Regions from separate parts of the Sinobaca sp. SA16-1 genome, predicted to be linked through region 2. Evidence: a T-box and tRNA genes for the amino acid it is inferred to sense, from the RefSeq annotation. Region 2 holds a T-box; the other holds one or more tRNA genes.
What was found. A T-box is a leader RNA that pairs with one kind of tRNA and senses whether it is charged. The one in region 2 lies ahead of ileS (isoleucine--tRNA ligase), so its partner is inferred to be a tRNA-Ile.
Positions count from the first base shown of each region.

Region 1: it has a tRNA-Ile gene. The T-box ahead of ileS (isoleucine--tRNA ligase) is inferred to sense a tRNA for this amino acid. The anticodon was not compared.

Region 1 covers NZ_JCAKFL010000002.1:538,847-548,773, forward strand. The annotation lists gene AC5W2J_RS06825 (DUF92 domain-containing protein) at 1-442, opposite strand, end outside; gene AC5W2J_RS06830 (5-formyltetrahydrofolate cyclo-ligase) at 439-1,002, opposite strand; gene rpmG (50S ribosomal protein L33) at 1,114-1,263, opposite strand; gene AC5W2J_RS06840 (peptidoglycan D,D-transpeptidase FtsI family protein) at 1,389-3,356, opposite strand; gene AC5W2J_RS06845 (superoxide dismutase) at 3,680-4,291, opposite strand; tRNA gene AC5W2J_RS06850 (tRNA-Ile) at 4,518-4,594, opposite strand; tRNA gene AC5W2J_RS06855 (tRNA-His) at 4,601-4,676, opposite strand; tRNA gene AC5W2J_RS06860 (tRNA-Met) at 4,701-4,777, opposite strand; tRNA gene AC5W2J_RS06865 (tRNA-Asn) at 4,781-4,855, opposite strand; gene AC5W2J_RS06870 (DUF456 domain-containing protein) at 4,952-5,437, opposite strand; gene AC5W2J_RS06875 (Na/Pi cotransporter family protein) at 5,514-7,151, opposite strand; gene AC5W2J_RS06880 (DUF1189 domain-containing protein) at 7,354-8,133, shown strand; gene AC5W2J_RS06885 (NfeD family protein) at 8,156-8,806, opposite strand; gene AC5W2J_RS06890 (DUF1002 domain-containing protein) at 9,011-9,907, opposite strand.
Region 2 covers NZ_JCAKFL010000003.1:468,359-478,285, reverse strand. The annotation lists gene AC5W2J_RS10425 (solute carrier family 23 protein) at 1-1,217, opposite strand, end outside; gene pyrR (bifunctional pyr operon transcriptional regulator/uracil phosphoribosyltransferase PyrR) at 1,367-1,918, opposite strand; gene AC5W2J_RS10415 (RluA family pseudouridine synthase) at 2,138-3,052, opposite strand; gene lspA (signal peptidase II) at 3,018-3,521, opposite strand; gene ileS (isoleucine--tRNA ligase) at 3,656-6,424, opposite strand; T-box leader at 6,521-6,734, opposite strand; gene AC5W2J_RS10400 (DivIVA domain-containing protein) at 6,783-7,268, opposite strand; gene AC5W2J_RS10395 (YlmH family RNA-binding protein) at 7,290-8,069, opposite strand; gene AC5W2J_RS10390 (YggT family protein) at 8,081-8,335, opposite strand; gene AC5W2J_RS10385 (cell division protein SepF) at 8,348-8,782, opposite strand; gene AC5W2J_RS10380 (YggS family pyridoxal phosphate-dependent enzyme) at 8,818-9,510, opposite strand; gene pgeF (peptidoglycan editing factor PgeF) at 9,526-9,927, opposite strand, start outside.

The DNA.
Region 1 (9,927 bases), on a different contig from region 2:
CCCCAGACGTTCCTGGGGGCACCTCCTGCCCTCCCGGAAAAAGGTACGCCCGGCTGTTCGAGCGGCTCCCCCACTCAGAGGCCCATGTATCTGAAGCCGCCGCTGCCAGAGATCCCGCGAAAGCGGCAATCCACAGCTCGCTGCCGGTAAACCAATAAAGCAGAGCACTGACAGCTGCTGCACCTCCATTGGCCAATACCTGTGCGGTCCGCCTTGCTCCTTCTCCTGCATTAATTTCCTCCGCTTCCTGATTATCCGGAAGAAAAGAAAACAAAGAAGAGGTAACAAAAAAAAGCAGCAGCAGTGAAAATCCCTGCCAGCCTAAGCCAAACCAAATTACGCTGCCGAGTAAAGCCGCTGTGCAAGCCCCGCCAGCCGTTAATGCGGCTGCTTTATATGCAGCCGCGGCACCGCCAAATATGAAAAGATATGCCGTGATCATTTGTAAATAACGCCCTTTTCCGTAATGACCGCCTGTACGGGTATATCATGCGCTTCTCTTGGAACGTGCTCGATCAGCTGATAGTCAAAAGCAAGAGAACACGTATACGTTCGGCAGTTCTCCAAAAATCGGTCGTAATAACCACCACCGAATCCAACGCGGTACCCTTCCCGGTCAAAAACCATTCCCGGAACTATAATCAGATCAAAGTTATTTTTATTCCATTCCTCTTTTCCATGCGGTTTTGGTTCCATAATTCCCGCAAAGCCTTCCTCTAAATCATGGAAGGAATCAATGCTGTAAAAATGAAGGGAGCGGTGCATGGGATCCACCTTAGGTACCGCTATCTGTTTATGCTGTTTCCATGCCTTTTCAATGATGGGCTTTGTGTCGATTTCCCTGCCTGTCGCTAATGTGACTGCTATTTTATCCGCTTGTTTCCAAATATCAGAAGTAAATAAATATTCATACACCTGATGCTGCATTGTTTTATGTAGAACCGGGGTCAGTGTGTTGGAATGCTGGTGCATTTTTTCTCTTAATTTCCTTTTATCGTTCATTGCTGCCTCCTTGACGTTACGGATTCAAATTTCATTATATCGCGCATTCACCATAAAGGCTGAGATCTTTTTTTCCAAAAAAAATAAGCAGAGGAGATAATCTCCTTCTGCTTATTTTGTTTCGCGGTGGATCGTATGCTTTCTTAAACGCGGGCTGTATTTTTTCATTTCAATACGCTCTGGGTTTGTGCGCTTGTTTTTAGAAGTCATGTAATTACGATCTCCTGTTTCCGTGCAGGCCAGGGTAACTTGTACTCTCATAACAATATCCCTCCCCTTTCTTTATCTTCAATCATACTTAACAATGATAGCAAATCCCATCTTGTCTATCAAGTGTTTTTTCTTTTCAGCACTTCCATTTTCCATATTAAATTTCAGCATGAAGCTTATTCGTCTGTTTCTTCTGTTGTTTCTTCTTCTCCCTGCTGTTCAATCACTTCTTCGTTCTCGGCATCTACTTCCGGCCGTTCTTCTTTAAGTTCGAAGTAGGCATCCATCGCCTCGCGTGCGATAGTATTCGCTACGCCATTGCGGCCGCCGTTTTCTGCCAAATACGTATAGGGCACGATAACCGCAATGGCTACTTCAGGGTTGTCATACGGCGCATATCCAACAAAAGCCTGGTTTACCGCATTCTCCACGAGCTCGCCTGAACTTTCGCTTCTAACCGTCACCTGTGCAGTTCCCGTCTTTCCGGCTGCTTGGTAAGGCGCATCGCCAAAGTAGCTGCGGGCGGTTCCACTGGATCCTTCCACGACCTCAAGCATCCCTTCCTGGGCCATTTCTATATACTCGTCGTCAACGCTTAATTTATTCATTATTGAAGGCTGTATCTGCTGGGAGATAGCTCCCATATTGCTTTTGTCCGGATCGGATCGGCGCACTTCTTTTACAAAATGAGGCTCAATCCGATACCCGTCATTGGCAATTGTAGCTACATACTGAGCAAGCTGCATCGGCGTATACGTATCAAACTGGCCGAAGCTCAGGTAAAGAAGATTTCCCGGATCTCCGTATCCTCCGGAAATCCCGGCTGATTCCGATGGAAGGTCAATACCTGTTTCTGTGCCAAGGCCGAATTGATTGTAATAATACCGCAACGTATCATAAGCTTCCTGCACGTTACCCGTATCAAATGAACCTCCGCGCTCATAATTGGCCAGTCTCATCGCAATCTCTGACATGTAAATATTGGAAGACTGCTCCAAAGCTCCAAGGTAATTAACATTCCCAATACTGTCAGACGCTGAACTGATCGAAGAGGTTCCCGGGAGATTAATTGGTGTATCATTAATATACGTATCCGGCGTTACTGCGCCTTCCTGAAGACCTGCCAGCACTGTGGCCATTTTAACGGTTGATCCCATTTCAAACGAACTGCTGACAGTCCCCACCTGATCCCGGTAGCCGGAGGCAGCAAGTACTTCTCCCGTACTTGGTTCAATCATAACTGCATAGGCGTCTTCCTCGTTTACGAAGTTGCCGGACTGCCCGCCTACTTGTTCATCTACAATCGTTTCCAAGTCCTGCTGCAGCGCCATATCTACGGACAACACCAGGTCATTGCCCCGTCGTCCCGTCGTTTCTGCACCATTACCTGCAGCTTCCTCTGAGTTCAGCAGCTCTCCTTTTACCCCGCGGAGCGCACTTTCGTATTCTTCTTCCAGAAAGCTTGTTCCAACCAGATCGGAGCGATCGTAGCCGAGAGCCAGGTATTCATCAATTGTTTCACGAGGGATGGAGCCAACAGAACCGAAAAAGCCGGGAAATGACTCATCAAACACATACTGCCTGTTCGAATCTCTTAGTAAATCCACTCCCGGCAGTTCTTCAAGGCGTACGCTTACTTCATGCGCTTCTTCTCTCGTTAAATTTTCTTTTACTCTTTGCGGTGAATCATTATACCCGGATATCATTTCCCGCCATACTGCCACGGTTTCAAGCTCTGTCCCTTGAATATCATTTAACTGTTCATCCGTAATTCTTTCCAGCTGCAGGTCATAAGGATCTTCTCCATCTTCTCCTGCTGCTGCCATTTCTTCTTCGGAGAGAAGAGCTTCCGCTTCTTCTTCCCGTGTAAGAAGCCAGTAGTCTCTTAAGTCTCTATCCGTAATTCCCTCTGTATCCATTTCCAGATATCCGCTCAGCTTTTCAGCAATATCCAATCTTTCTTCATCAGATACGCTTGATGAGTTCGTATATGTAAGTGAGAGAATTAACTGATTGTCTACAGCGATTTCGCCGTTTCTGTCATACATCACTCCACGAGGCGCATCAATTCTTGTTACAGGTTCGCTCGCTTCTTCCAGATCTTGTTCAAAGCTGTCCCCTTGTACGATTTGTATAAATCCCAACCTTAATATTAGTGCAGAAAAAAGTATAAACACTGCGAAAAAAAGCACATTCAATCGTCTAGGAAGATGACTTTTTCTGGTTTTTCTTGATGCCACTGCAATCCCTCTTTCTTTGATACGGACTCGTACGATTTGGACCTTTAGTGTCCGGGCGCGTACCCTGATTTTACCATACTCTACGTACGATAAAAAGAAAGCAGATGGTTCATCTTTTTCAAAAGAAAAGGTAATGACAAAAAAAGACACCGATTATCATTTATCGATAATCGGTGTCTGCTTTAACTTATTAAGGCTGTATTGCTGCATCCTGCAAAATAAATTAATTATTTAGCTTCTGAATAACGCTTTTCTACTTCATTCCAGTTAATGATGTTCCAGAATGCATCAATATATTCAGGACGACGGTTCTGGTATTTAAGGTAGTATGCATGCTCCCATACATCCAAACCTAAGATAGGCGTTTTGCCTTCCATGATTGGGGAATCCTGGTTAGCTGTGCTCATAATCTCAAGCTCTCCGCCGGATAGTACGAGCCATGCCCAGCCGGATCCAAAGCGGCCGGTTGCTGCAGCTGCGAACTCTTCCTGAAATTTCTCAAAGCTGCCAAACTTGCTTTCAATTGCACTTGCAAGATCTCCGCTTGGCTTGCCGCCGCCATCCGGGCTTAGGATCTGCCAGAAGAATGTATGGTTGGCATGGCCGCCGCCGTTATTTCTAACTGCTGTACGGATATTTTCAGGAATGGAATTAAGGTCTCTAATAAGGTCTTCTACATCTTTACCTGCAAGATCGTCATGACCTTCCAATGCTGCATTAAGTTTTGTTACGTAAGTGTTGTGATGCTTGTCGTGATGAATCTGCATCGTTGTTGCGTCTACATGAGGCTCTAGTGCGTTTTCTGCGTAAGGTAGTTTAGGTAATTCGTAATTTGACAATTAAATCTCCTCCTTGGAATGTAAACGTGTAATAAAAATCAAAAAATATAGCTTTCAGCTATACAACATAAATAAATGTAACAAAACAGTGACAAATTTACAATCAATATGCTGTTTCTGCCATTTATTTCTATTGTAGACACTAATCTCTATACCCAGCCCTATTATTCTTTAAACTAAAGAAAACACAAAAAAGCACACAGATGTGTGCTTTGAATAATTGTAATGGTGGACCCTGTAGGACTCGAACCTACGACCGGACGGTTATGAGCCGTCTGCTCTAACCAACTGAGCTAAGGGTCCTTCACATGGGGCGGCTGATGGGAATCGAACCCACGAATGCCGGAACCACAATCCGGTGCGTTAACCACTTCGCCACAACCGCCATGTAAGTATTCTTTTTTTAATATGGTAGCGGCGGAGGGAGTCGAACCCCCGACCTCACGGGTATGAACCGTACGCTCTAGCCAGCTGAGCTACACCGCCATATGGCTCCACAGGCAGGATTCGAACCTGCGACCGATCGGTTAACAGCCGATAGCTCTACCACTGAGCTACTGTGGAATATCCTGTTACTATGTATAAACGTCTTCTAACAGCGACATTTATCATAATACCACGATAATAATAGAACGTCAATGCTTATTTTTTAATAACAGATCAGGTAAAAATAAGATATAGAAAGTAAATACCGTTTCCTACGAGCAGCACGCCTTTCAGCACAACACTCACTAGAAAACCAACCAAAGAACCGGTTCCAACCCGGCCCAGCTTCTGCCACGATTTTTCCCCGGAGATGATTTCACCAATAACCGCTCCTACAATTGCACCGATTAACACGCCTACAATTGGAATGATAAAGGGACCGACAATTAAACCAATGATACTTCCCCACGTGGCCGCTTTCGATCCACCGGTCCGTTCTATTCCATAATACTGCACCGCATAATCAATAATAAACAGCAGCGCTGCAATAATAATCTGGCTTATCCAGAACCAGGCGGTAAGCGTACCGAACCCTTCGGCTGCAGCAATCAAAACAACGGCTGCAATAAAGAAAATCCCGCCGGGAACAATCGGGTAAATTAATGCGATCAGGGCAAGTGCATAAGCCATAAAGGCCAGCGCATAAAAAATATAGTCCATTTTTTTCCTCCTTTTAAAAACGTCCGCTGCCTTTGAAAGGTCAGCGGACGAAATCATTTGGTTATATCATACGATATTAATCGCGTTCATGTAAAACGGCTTCAGCAATATTTACACTGTGATCGCCGATTCTTTCCAGGTTGCTGATAATATCTACAAAAACAATACCAGCTGATCCGGAGCAGCGACCTTCGTTCACACGTAAAATGTGCTTTTTACGAAGCTTACGTTCCATTTTATCGATTTGTTCCTCGAATTTGATAACCTCTCTGGCACTCTCATGTGCTTCTTCCATGTTGTCATTTTCCAGTGAACTAATGGCTTTCTGGAGAGTTTTAATCGTTAAGTCAAACATCTCTTCCATATCCTGGTAGGCATCTTCTGACATCGTTACTTTGTTTGTCATCTGATAATCCACAAGTTCCATCACGTTTTCCATATGATCGCCTACACGCTCAATATCCCGTACTGTATCCATAAGCATTGAATGCAGCTTGGAATTTTCATCCGAGAGCGAACGCTGGGAAATCAAAATCAGATAATCCGTTATTTTTCGGTCCAGGTTGTTAATTGCTTCTTCAAACTGCACCGTAAGTTCTGCATGGCGTTTATGATTTGTTTTCAAATACTTATGGGATTCTATTAATCCCTTTTCAGCAAATTCAGCCATCCGCATTGTCTCCGCTTTTGCCTGTCCGAGTGCCACCCCCGGCGAGCGCTGGATAAAGGAAGGATCCAAATGCTGTGCTTTGTATTCAATTTCTGTGTCTTTTCCTGGAATCAGCTTGGTCACAATAATTGCAAGTACTGCGACAAAAGGCAGCTGAATGATTGTATTCGACACGTTAAAGATACCGTGGGCAAACGCAATAGTCATAGGTGCATTCAGGTTCAGGGCATTCTGAATGCCTCCTATCATGGCGGTATACGGCACAATTAAGATAATAACGATCGTTGCTCCGATTACATTAAAGATAACGTGTGTCAGTGCTGCGCGTTTCGCTGCAAGAGAAGCACCTAGAGACGCGAGAACCGCAGTAATCGTCGTTCCAATATTATCACCGAACAATACTGGCATAGCAGCAGCAAGCTCTATAGCTCCCTGGTCATAAAGCTCCTGGAGCAGTCCGATAGAAGCAGAGGAGCTTTGCACGGCAACGGTAAATACGGTACCGATTAACACACCAAGCAGTGGATTCTCACTTACGCTTACCGTAAGCTCACGAAAAGCTGGCAGTCCTTCAAGCGGCTCTACTCCATCTCCCATTAGAGAAAGGCCGAAGAAAAGCGCTCCAAATCCAAAAACAGCCTGACCGATATTGTTCATTTTTTTATTTTTAAAGAAGAAAATTAATACGGTTCCTATGAAAATAATAGGCAGGGCATAATCTTCAATTTTGATACCAATAATAAAGGCTGTAACTGTCGTACCAATGTTCGCGCCCATAATAACACCGATCGCCTGGGAAAGCGTCATAAAACCGGCGTTTACCAGCCCGATCGTCAGCACTGTTGTTCCTGTGCTCGTTTGTATAAGTATAGTTACAACAATTCCGGCCACTACACCCATAACCGGATTACTCGTAAATTTGTCGAGAATATCCCTTAATTTATCCCCGGCAATCTTCTGCAGGCCATCCCCTAAATATTTAATACCAAATAGGAAAATACCTAATCCCCCAAAAAAAGTAAATAGTATCGTTTGAAGATCCAACACCCTCATCCCTTCGTTTTAAAAATTCCCCTAAGACAAACCTTCATCAGCGTACTTGTTTAATATTGAGTAAAGATTGAGTTTTTGTAAAGATTATATTACATTTTATTCTGCTTTTATTTTCCCTGTTTACCTGAGCGATATTGTGGCTTGTTTCTATTTACGTTAGAATAAGTCTCGCAGGACATAGAGGAGGCAGTTAATGTCTATTATTCAACTATTTATAAAAAGTTTATATTCCCCCCTTCACATTGCAAGGTTCCGCTTTCAAAAAATAGGCCGAACAATTCTTTATATATTTTTTCTCATGCTGCTGGCAAGTATACCAGCAAGCATCGCCCTGTCTCAATCGCTTTCGCAGGTGTCGGATGAACTGGATACCCTCTTACAGGAAGAGGTGCCTGATTTCAGTATTGAAAACGGCCAGCTCGTCAGTGAAGCCGAAGGCCCTCAATACATTGGAGAAGGTGACGATGAATTGGTATTTGACCCAAGCGGCGAAGTAACAGCAGAAGAAATGGCTGCAGCCGACCAGTCGGCGCTTCTTCAGGAAGAAGTCGTGATCGGAAGCGGCGGAGACAGCCAGGTTTATTCATACAGCCAGGCCGGCAATATTTCATTTACAAAACAGGAGCTGTCTAATTTGGCTTCATCGCTGCAGGGTGTGCTCTACATTTTAATTCCTGTTGCTGTTATCGGCTTATACTTACTTAATACGACGCTGAAATTCATCGGCATCTTTGCGCTTTCCGTATTTGGATTGATGATTCGTAAAGCCTCCCCTATTCCGTTAAATTACCGATTCATTTGGATAATGAGCGCTTTCGCTGTCACGCTTCCAACGATAGCCATTACTCTTTTGGATCTGCTTCCTTTTCAAATTCCTGTGGGATTCACTATTTACTGGCTGTTGGCTTTCTTTATGCTGTATCGTGCCTACCGCTCCCTTCCACGCCCAAAGAAAAGCAGCAGTCCGGCTTAATGCCGGACTGCTGCTTCTTTTTTTACGAAGACGTCTGGGAGGCCTGCTCTGCTTTTTTTACTAAAATTCTTGTACCGTCAGCAGATACTACCTCTATCTCGACTCCGGATTCTATCCATTGCCCACCGCTTGTAGCACTGTAACGTTCTCCTTCAACTTCAATAGTGCCGGTCGGCCGGAAAGCAGTAAGTGCCTTTCCTTTCTTTCCAATCAGCCCTTTGTAGGATTCATTCATGGAATTATAGCCGGAGTCGCTGCTGAGCTTATCCTTAAGCGTAAGCTTGTCCCAAAGTCCTCTTCTTGGGAACACTTTCAAAAACACGAGTGCTCCGACAATACCGAGCAGAAAGCCGAATACAGCCAGTACTCCGTATAAAATACTTGGTGTCGGCACAGCCACACTTAAACTCATCAGAATAATACCGATCACTCCAAACGTGCCATCCCCTGTCACTTTACCATCAAAAATAATGAGCATTAATCCACCCGCATACAGAGCTACAATCCAAATGCTGGCTGCCCCATCAATGTGATGGGCAAAAAATAATGTAATAAAGGCAAGTCCCAGGATTCCGAATAGACCTTTTGTTTTCACTAGCAGTTCACCTATAAGAAACAATGTCGCGAGAAAGACGACGATAAAACCGACGCTTGCCTGATCGAGCCATTCCATTCCTTTCAGCTCCTTCGTTTTCATCTGGTTGTCTATATAATACGATTTTACCGTTGTTAGGTTTCAGATTCAATTTATCTCTTCTTTATATTGGAAATATTTTTAAAATTGGGCGCTGTTTTTGTCCATTTAACGAAGTGCTCCCTTTTTGCATAAAAAAAGAGAGCCGTTTAAAAGGCTCTCTCTACTTTATTTCTATATCATTCAACTGTTGGATTCTGATTCAGAAGAACCACCGAAAATGGAGTCAATAATACCGTTAATGAAATCCATAAAGCTTGCAAAGAATGACTGGGTTTCATCACTGTTTACAAATTCACCGATATTATCCTGAACTTTGCTTATCTGGTCCTGTACCTGGCCCCAGTCAACATTTAAGTCTTTCATACGGTCAAATAAAGATACAAGGCCATCTGTTTCTTCCTGCGTTAATTCAATATTCATATCCACCGCAATATTTTGAATCAGCACGCGTATATCCTCGGAGCTTTCAATATTCTGTTCACTGATTTCCTGCTTTACTCTTGTGATCAATTCTGTCGCTTCTTCGGTACCGATGCTTTCACTAAGCTCTGCCGTTTTAACGACTTCTTCGTTGGCCACCTGCTTCTGCTCTTCCGGAATGGTTACATCATTTTGTACTTCATATGCTTTTAAAATACCGGTAAGGGCTCCGGTTCCCGATACATCCATGGGAGCTGTTACGTACACTTCAGCGTCTTCCACGCCTGCGGTAATCATCGCGTTGGCATACATACCTTCTGATATTTTTGTTATATTGTTTGTTTCTACATCAATCCCGTCACCGGAGCCGGCTGTTGTAATCTTAGCGGAAGAAAGAGCTCTCGTTCCGATATCACGCGCACTCATATAATCGCCGAGATATTCATGTTCCTCTTCATTTGATACCGTAATTGTTTCCACTTCAGAACCGGCGTCCATTTCATTTAAAAGCTGTTCCCGCTGTTCTGTCGTTAAGTCTTCCCCGAGGGTGACAATCTCGTCTCCTTCGGCTGAATCGGCGAAAGCTCCCGCCGTTGGAATTGTCAGCATAATCGCTGCAGCCATTCCTGCCGCTGTAAAGGTTTTTTTCTTGTTCATTGTGTTCTCTCCTTTTATGA
Region 2 (9,927 bases):
GCAAACGCCATGCCGGCGATTTCCAGCTGGTCGCCTACTTCAATGAATGCTCCGCCGATTCCGGTTACTAAAATAACGGAAGCGATAATTAAATTACGCTTGATGCCAAAATTAATTTGATTGTCAATCAGCATCCGCAGGCCCGAGGAGGCGATAATTCCAAATAACAGGATAGAGACGCCTCCCATAACAGCCCCGGGAATTGTAGCGATCAGTGCTTCTACTTTCCCTACAAATCCAAAGGCTATCGCCATAAGCGCTGCTCCTCCGATGACATATACGCTGAATACTCTTGTAATCGCGAGTACGCCTATATTTTCTCCGTACGTCGTGTTGGGCGGGCCCCCGAGGAGCGAAGCAACGATCGTCGCAGCACCGTCCCCCATAATCGAACGGTGCAGGCCGGGTTTTTTGATAAAATTGCGGCCTACTACTTTACTAAGCACCATCTGGTCTCCTATATGCTCTGCCAGCGTAACGACGGCGATCGGCGCCATAATCAGCACGATCGTCCACGACCACTGCGGGGTAAATGTTGCAAATGGGATGACGAAGTCGGGCACATGCAGCCAGGGGGCATCAAGAACGCTTTGAAAGGACACAAGCCCTGCTGCAACTGCTACCAGGTATCCACCCGTAATTCCGAGCAAAATCGGAATCAAATTCAGAAACCCTTTGAAGAATACGGAAGCAATGATTGTAATAAACAACGTAGCGAGCGCTACCGAAAAATGCAGAGCCGGATTAATATATGAACCAGATGCTTCGTCATAGTTCATCGCCATATCAATTGCAGTGCCGGCCAGCCCAAGTCCGATAACGATAATGACCGGACCGACAACAATCGGCGGCAGTACATTCATGAGCCAGTTTACTCCGGTACGCTGAATGATGAGGGCGGTAATGCCGTATATGATGCCGGCGGTAAAGGTTCCAATCATCACGCCCTCCGGCCCTCCGATCGCCATCGCTGCAATGACCGGCATAATAAAGGCGAAAGAGGAGCCAAGGTAGGCCGGCACCTGGCCTTTTGTAATAACAAGATAGGCTAGCGTGCCGAGTCCGCTTGATACTAAAGCAACCGATGGACTGAGTCCGGTGAGAATCGGCACAAGCACGGTCGCGCCGAACATCGCAAACAAATGCTGCATGCTGAGTATCAGCCACTGATTCCATTTTGGTTTTTCCTGTACATCTAATTTCACATCGTTATTCATGGTGGTTACCCCCGCTTTGATTTAATTTATACAAAAAACCTCTTTATCGTCAGACAAAGAGGTGCGCAGGAGCAAGCAGGCTTCCTTATCGGGCCTGCTTCGTTCCAATCGCCTCTTACCTGTCTCACTGGACTGATTTAAAGAGTACTTTATGAAGTTTGATGGCGAATGCTTACTTCGTCTGCCTGGTCACTTTCTTTAAGCTTTACAGCAATAATTTCATCTTTGGAAGTAGGCACATTTTTTCCGATATAATCAGGACGGAGCGGAAGCTCACGATGTCCCCGGTCAATCAGGACAGCAAGTTGGATAAGAGAAGGACGCCCAATGTCCATAACGGCATCCATCGCTGCTCTAACGGTTCTTCCGGTATACAAAACGTCATCAACCAGGATGACCCGCTTATCTTTAACAGTGTGCGGAATAGAGGTCCCTTTAAGTTCTGGTTCCTCATTTTGGCTCCGGTGGCTGAGATCGTCTCTGTACAGCGTTATATCCACTTCTCCCACCGCTACCGGCCGGCCTTCGATTTTTTCGATCTGCTCAGCAATGCGGTTTGCAATATGAGCGCCTCGCGTCTTGATGCCGACAAGAATGCATTCATCCATTCCTTTATTTTTTTCAATCATTTCATGTGAAATCCGTGTTAACGCTCTTCTTACGGCTTGTTCATCCAATAGCACCCGCTCTGTCGTTTCCACTGCCTGCACCTCCTGTTATCTTCCACTTTACAGCGTACAAAAAATCCCCTCGTCCGGTGGGATGAGAGGATGGATTTACTGCGTCATAACAAAACAGACTTCTCACAGGAAAGCTGTTATGCAGGGCAAAGTCCTTCTCAGCCTCACGGGACTGTCGTTAAAGGAATAACTATTCGATTGTTGATCTGTTGCTATTATGACAAACAGCGGCTGTCCGGGTCAAGTTATTTTTCGAAGACTTTCCAGCAGAGACTCCATTTCTTCTGGAAGTGGTGCTTTAAATGTCATCCGCTCCTGGGTCATAGGATGGATAAAGGAGAGCGTATGGGCATGAAGAGCCTGTCCATCAATCGGCAGCGTGTTTTTCTTACCGTACTTCGGATCTCCCGCAATCACGTGGTTAATATATTTCATATGGACACGGATTTGATGGGTTCTTCCTGTTTCCAGTTCACAATGAATATACGTATAATGAGCAAAGCGCTCAAGCACGTCAAAATGCGTAACCGCATCTTTCGCATTGCGCTGGGTTACTTTCATTTTCTGGCGGTCTCTTTCGTCGCGCCCGATCGGTGCGTCAATGGTTCCCTTATCATGTTCCACCACGCCGTGTACAATCGCTGCATACTCGCGCTTCATTGATTTATCCTGAAGCTGGCGGCTCAGCTGCTCATGTGCTTTATCGTGCTTGGCCGCTACCAACAGGCCGGTTGTGTCTTTATCAATACGGTGGACAATGCCCGGCCGCTTCTCTCCGTTGATGCCGGATAGATCATTACAATGATACATAAGAGCATTGACCAGCGTTCCACTGTAATGTCCCGGTGCAGGGTGAACGACAATCCCCCGTTCTTTGTTAATAACGATAACATCCGCATCTTCATAAACAACCTGAAGCGGAATATTCTCCGGCAGAATATCCGGTTCAACGGCTTCCGGCACGCTGACCTCGACTTCGTCTTCTGCGTTTAGTTTGTAATTGCTTTTCACCGTTTTGTTATTAACGAGCACCTGGCCTTCTTTAATCCACTGCTGTACCATAGACCGGGACCAGTCCTCCCCTTGCTTGGTTACAAACTGATCGATTCTTGATCCTTCTTCATCTGTTGTTGTGATCCACTGCATTACTTCCATGTTTGCTTTTCCTCTTTTCTTTCCATTCGTCACTCATCATTTTTATAATTAATAAACCTACGCCTACGACTAAAGCAGAATCCGCTACGTTAAAGATAGGATAGCTGTATCCCCAGAAATACGTGTCCACAAAGTCCACGACTGCACCAAACAGCACCCGGTCAATAAAATTACCGAGCGCCCCGCCCAGTATGAAGACCAGCGGCAGGCCAATCATAAGACTTGTTTTCCCGTATTTATGCAGATGATAAATAATCGCTGCGACTACGACCACGGTAATAATATAAAAGAACCACATCTGCCCTTGAAGAATACCAAAGGCGGCCCCTTCATTCCGGTGGGAAGTAAGGTATAAAAAATCCGGGATCAGCTCAATGCTTTCTCCTATATCCATATAAATAACGACTGCATATTTTGTCAGCTGGTCCAAAGCAATAATAAACAGGGCCAGCAAATAATAAAATATCATCATCTATTTTCCTCCGGCTCATCTTAAGTTGTACGTACCTATGCATTTTAGCATACCGGCGCCCGTTAGAAAAGAAGCATCGGCAGGCCGTATCTTAAAAGGGCTTCCCTCCCTAAGGAGAAAAGCCCTTTTTATTATACTTCTGAATAATGTTCTTTAACGATACTGCTGCACTTGCTGCAAAGCGTAGGGTGGTCTTTATCTTCTCCTACTGTTTCTGAAACCGTCCAGCAGCGGCCGCATGTTTCTCCATCTGCTGCCTGAACCGTAATGGCAATGGATGGATACACGTCTGCTTCCGGCGGCGCTTCTTCTTTGCTGCCTTCAATATCAACCTTGGATACGATGAATAGTTTTTCCAGGTCTTCGGTATCTTCCAGAAGCGTTTTCAGCTCCGGTGCGGGATATAGTTGAATGGCTGCTGTTAATGATTTGCCAATCAGCTTTTCGCCTCGTGCCTGCTCCAGCGTTTTTAACACGTCATCACGGACATCCATGATCGTACTCCATTTTTTCTTTAAATCCTGATAGCTGTCTGTATTAACAGCTTCCGGCATATCCGTTAAATGCACGCTTTCTGCTGAAGTGTCCGGAATATAGGTCCATGCTTCTTCCGCCGTATGCGGGATAATTGGAGCTGCAAGCCGGGTAAGGGCGAGAAGTGTGTCATAAATAACCGTCTGAATCGCCCGGCGTTTTTTGCTGTCGGCCGCTTCAATATATAAAGTGTCTTTGGCACTGTCCATATAAAAAGAGCTCAGCTCTACCGTGCAGTAGTTATGAATGGCATGATAGACGGCTGCAAATTGATATTCTTCATAGCCTTTTGTCACTTTCTTAATCAGGTCCTGAAGCTTCACGTGCATGAACAGATCCAGTTCAGGAAGCTCCTCTACCGCGACCCGGTCCACTGCAGGGTTAAAGTCGTTTAAGTTACCGAGCATAAAGCGGAAAGTGTTTCTGATTTTACGGTACACTTCGGCTACCTGCTTTAGTATATCATCGGAAATACGAACGTCCGCCTGATAGTCTACGCTTGATACCCATAGACGAAGAATGTCTGCTCCAAGCTGTTTCATTACATCATTAGGAATAACGGTGTTTCCAATGGATTTGCTCATTTTGTGGCCCTTGCCGTCCAGCGCAAACCCGTGGCTGATTACTGCCTTATACGGGGATTTCCCAGTTACGGCAACGCTGGTGGAAAGCGACGAGTTAAACCACCCTCTGTACTGGTCGGAACCTTCGATGTAAACATCAGCAGGGCGCTGAAGCTCTTCTCGTTCCTCCAGCACTGCCTGGTGGGAAGAACCGCTGTCAAACCATACGTCCATAATATCTGTTTCTCTAGTGAACACTCCGTTAGGGCTCTGGTCAGACTCATACCCTTCCGGAAGAAGGTCTTTTGTATCCCATTCAAACCAGATGTTGGAACCGTGCTGTCTAAATAAATCCGATACGTGCGAGATCGTTTCATCTGTTACAATTTCCACGCCGTCTTCTCCGTAAAATACAGGAATCGGCACGCCCCATGCCCGCTGCCTGGAAATACACCAGTCTCCGCGGTCACGAACCATATTAAATAATCTTGTTTCTCCCCATTCCGGAAGCCACGTTACACTTTTTACTTCTTCGAGCAGCTGCTCTCTGAAATCCTTGATAGACGCAAACCACTGGGAAGTCGCCCGGAAAATAACCGGTTTTTTCGTGCGCCAGTCATGAGGATAGGAGTGCTTTACAAAATTCAGTTTTTCCAGGGCATTTAATTCATCAAGCTTCTGGGTAATCTGTTTGTTTGCCTCATCATAAAACAGGCCTTCAAAACCAGGCGCTTCTTCCGTGAAATACCCTTTATCGTCAACAGGACAGAGCACTTCCAGGCCATACTGCCGGCCTACAATATAGTCATCTTCCCCGTGGCCGGGTGCTGTGTGAACACAGCCTGTACCGGCATCCAAGGTAACGTGATCCCCTAAAATAACGAGAGAATCCCTGCCATAGATAGGGTGGCTCGTCATCACGTGCTCCAGTTCTTCCCCTTTAAAGGTGCGAAGTGTTTCCGCTTCATCCCATTCTAGCTCGGTCTTTAGCTGCTCCAACAGACCTTCCGCTACAATATATTTTGTACCGTTTTGTTTTACCGTTGCATACGTCAGCTCTGGATGAAGAGCGATCGCCAGGTTAGCCGGGATCGTCCATGGAGTTGTTGTCCAGATAAGAAATTTCTCATCCCCATCCAAAACATTTTTGCCGTCTTTTACGTCAAATGTCACGTAGATAGAAGGTGATTTTTTATCATGATACTCAATTTCTGCTTCTGCCAGAGCTGATTCGGAAGAAGGCGACCAGTAGACCGGCTTTTTGCCTTTATAGATATAGCCGCGCTTGGCCATTTCTCCAAATACTTTAATTTGCTGGGCTTCATAATCGTTTGTAAGAGTGATATACGGATTATCCCAGTCTCCGCGGACACCGAGTCTTTTAAACTGTTCACGCTGACGGTCCACCTGCTTTAATGCATACTCTTCGCAGGCCTGGCGGAATTCAGCCACTGACATTTTTTTCCGGTTCACTTTTTTATTTTTTGTCAACGCTGTCTCAATAGGAAGACCATGGGTATCCCAGCCTGGCACGTAAGGTGCATGAAACCCGGACATCGATTTATAACGGACGATAAAATCTTTTAATACTTTATTTAAAGCGTGCCCCATATGGATATCCCCATTGGCGTATGGAGGGCCGTCATGTAGAACAAACAGCGGACGCCCGGCTGTGCGTTCCTGCACTTTTTGGTACATGTTTTCGCTTTCCCATTCTTTTTGTCTTTCCGGTTCCCGGTTCGGCAGGTTGCCGCGCATCGGAAAATCCGTTTTCGGCATGAGCAGTGTTTCTTTGTAACTCATTTCATTTTTCCCCCATTCATTTGATTGTGCAGTTTTTTTCAGTCGTTTGGTTTTACAAATACTTCCTTTACGCATACAAAAAAGCCCTCTCGATCCGATAGGGACGAGAAGGCTCGCGGTACCACCCTAATAGCTGCACACACAGCCACTTTGGGTTTGTATAACGGTAAACAACCGCCGGTACCTACTATATTTCAGTATCGGAACTACAGGGTGATGTCTTTATCTGCCGTTGTACTGTGCTCCCACCATGTCACAGCTCGCTGTTCAGACGGCGTACAATAAAGTATGTCCCTGTCTTCGTTTTTTTATATGTTGTGTAAAAAGTATAATTCAGAAAATACGGTTAGTCAATATTTCACTCCGTCCCGGCTGCAGGCGGTTCATTTGTGATGTCTTCCCATTCTTCGCTATGTAAGAGATTCATCTGGGCTTCGACCAGCATTTTAAACCTCATCCGGTAGACGCTGGCCTGCTTTTTTAACTCCTGCATTTCCAGTTCCATCTTTTTCGTACGGTTTAGGGCGTCATTAATCAGGCGGTCGGCATTTTTTTCCGCTTCCTGAATAATCAGGTCGGATTCTTTATTGGAACTTTTTCTTACTTCTTCCGCTGTTTCCTGAGACACCATAATCGATTTATTCAGCGTATCTTCAATAGCGGAAAAATGCTCCACCCGCTCTTCAAGATCTTTAGCTTTTGTCTGCCATTCATCTTTTTCGCGGATCGCCGCTTCAAAATCTTTAATAACCTGGTCTAAAAATTCATTAACTTCATCTTCATCGTAACCACGAAAACCTTTGGTAAATTCTTTATTATGGATATCTAAAGGAGTAATAGGCACTGGCTTCACCTCTGCTGTTGTTTATTGGTCTTTCTTTTTTCCGTACCGCAAGCGGTAGCGTCCTTTTTTCGTTAATCCTTCGTCACTTAAAATTTTACGACGTCCCATTCCCCTGACCGAAATATAATCGCCGGGAGCGACCTGATAGGCGGGCTGGGTGATCGTTTTCCAATTCACTTTCACTTTTTCCTTTTCAATGTAAGGAAGAGCTTTGCTTCTTGAAACGCCGTACATCTCTGCAATAAGAACATCAAGCCGGAAAGAAGTAATAGTAGAACTTACTTCTTCCCAGCTTTCCTCTGCCTCCAACGCATCATGCATTGGTTTCTTTTCAAGCTGCACCGGCGCATTGCCGGCTTTAGTAAGATTCATTTCCATATATATGCCGACCTCTTCACTAACAATACAATGAAAAAAGCCTTCCCCAGCAATAATATCTCCATACTTTTCTCTTTTAATGCCCAGACCCGTCAGCGTTCCCAGGATATCAGGGTGACGGAGGGTCACAAATTTGGCAGGATAAGAAAGTTCATACAAAGCCAGATTAAATGAGTCTTCTGTAATCTCTTCATAGAAAGGATAAATACAGGCTCTTTTTCGTTCAGCGCCTTTCGCTCCTCCATGAAACTGATAACGTACCGTTTCATCTTTTCCAATAATCATCGAAAGCAGATCCTGCTCCCTGGGATCGAGAAAATCAGTGAGCTTGGTTTCATAATACGTTTCAACTGCCTGCTTCCAATCTCTGACCTGTTCGATGAATGGGTGTTCTTCTTTTCGAAAGTGTTCAGAATAGTCCATAGCTGCTCCTTTTACATAAATAGCGCAGCAACGCCGCGGCTTGCCATGTTTAGTACAAGCAATGCAACAAGTGGAGAAATATCAAACATGCCAAGCGGTGGAATCACGCGGCGGAACGGCTCCAGAAATGGCTCTACGATGGATCCGATCATCTGTCCTATTGATGTTTCCCGGGCATTCGGGAACCAGGACATAAGAATATAAGCGAGTACGATAAATGAATAAATCTGCATTCCTGCAGCTAAAATTGCTCCAATTTGCGCCATTTTTTCTCTCCTTTAAGGTTGTTTCTGATCGTGTTCATACAGTGCTTCTGAGATAGCACCGGAAACATCTATATTGTCCGGCGTACATAAAAATATATTTTCACCGACTTTTTGAATATCTCCGCCTATAGCATAAACAGTGCCGCTGAGAAAATCAACAATTCGCTTCGCCTGATCGTGCTGAAGGCGCTGCACATTGATAATAACCGATTTTCTGTTTTTTAAATGATCCGCAATGTCCTGGGCTTCTTCATAGGTTCTTGGCTCAATGAGTATCATTTTCGCAGACTGCTGAAGACTCTGAAGACTGACGACATTTGACTTTTCTTTAGCAGGCGGTACTGCTTCCGGAACCGGGTCCTCTTCATATTTAATCATCGGATCCCTGTCTTCGACCGTGCCCTCTTCCAATTCAAAAAAACGCTTAAAGTTTTTTTTGAAACCCATCGTTTTTCCTCCTGCCATTCATAGTATCATGCCTATCAGGCGTTCGTTTCGTTTCCTACCAGACTTGTTCCAAGTCTAATATACGTCGCGCCTTCTTCGATTGCAACAGCATAATCATTGGACATTCCCATCGACAACTCATTACAAGGGGCATTCGGCTGGCCGAGTTCCTGCACACGGTCTCTGAGCGTCCTCAGCTCACGGAACCAGGCTCTCGTTTTTTCCGGGTCTTCTTCGAACGGTGCCATTGTCATCAGTCCTACTACTTCAATGGAGGAGAAGGCTTTCAGTTCCTGAATAAACGGAATCACTTCTGCAGCGTCCAGTCCCGCCTTTGACGTCTCACCAGATACATTTACCTGCACAAAGCATTTTACTTTATTTCCGTCTTCCAGCCTTTTTTCCAGCTCCTCTGCTAAAGATATACGATCCAAAGAGTGAATATATTCATATTTGCCAATAATTTTTTTGGCTTTTTTGGATTGAAGCTGCCCGATAAAATGGAATGAGGCTTTATCTTGAAGTTTTTCCCATTTACCCAGTGCTCCTTCTACTCTATTCTCGCCAAGATGGGAAATTCCTGCTTTTATTGCATTTTCAGCCGTTTCCAGAGATACATATTTTGTCACAGCAATAATATGGACCTCATCTTCATTCCTTCCGGCTTTACTGCATGCTTGTTTAATCGTTTGTTTGATGGCTGCTAGATTTTTCTCTACATCTCCCAACGTGCGGGCTCCTTTCTAGTCTTCACTCTTTCCAATAAAGCTCATCATCCGGCCGCTTTTTCCCTGGTCCCGGCGATGTGAAAAAAATAATTGTTCATGCTCGTAGGAACAGTAGGAAGTAACCTCTATCTGTGCTGCAGGTACACCGGCCTGCTCCAACAGCTGACGGTTCACCGCTTTCATGTCCAGCTGATATCCGCCTCCGCTGTTCTTTGTCCACGGCTCTGGTGCAGAAGGGTCCAGCACCTGTTTCATTGCGTTTATAACGGTGCTGTCCACTTCATAATGCTGCGCTGAAATACATGGACCGATTACTGCATATATTTCTTTTGGGTCCACGTTCTCTGTTTTTTTCCATGTGTCGACCATGCGGGACCCAATATCTAAAGCCGTTCCTTTCCATCCAGCATGGGCCAG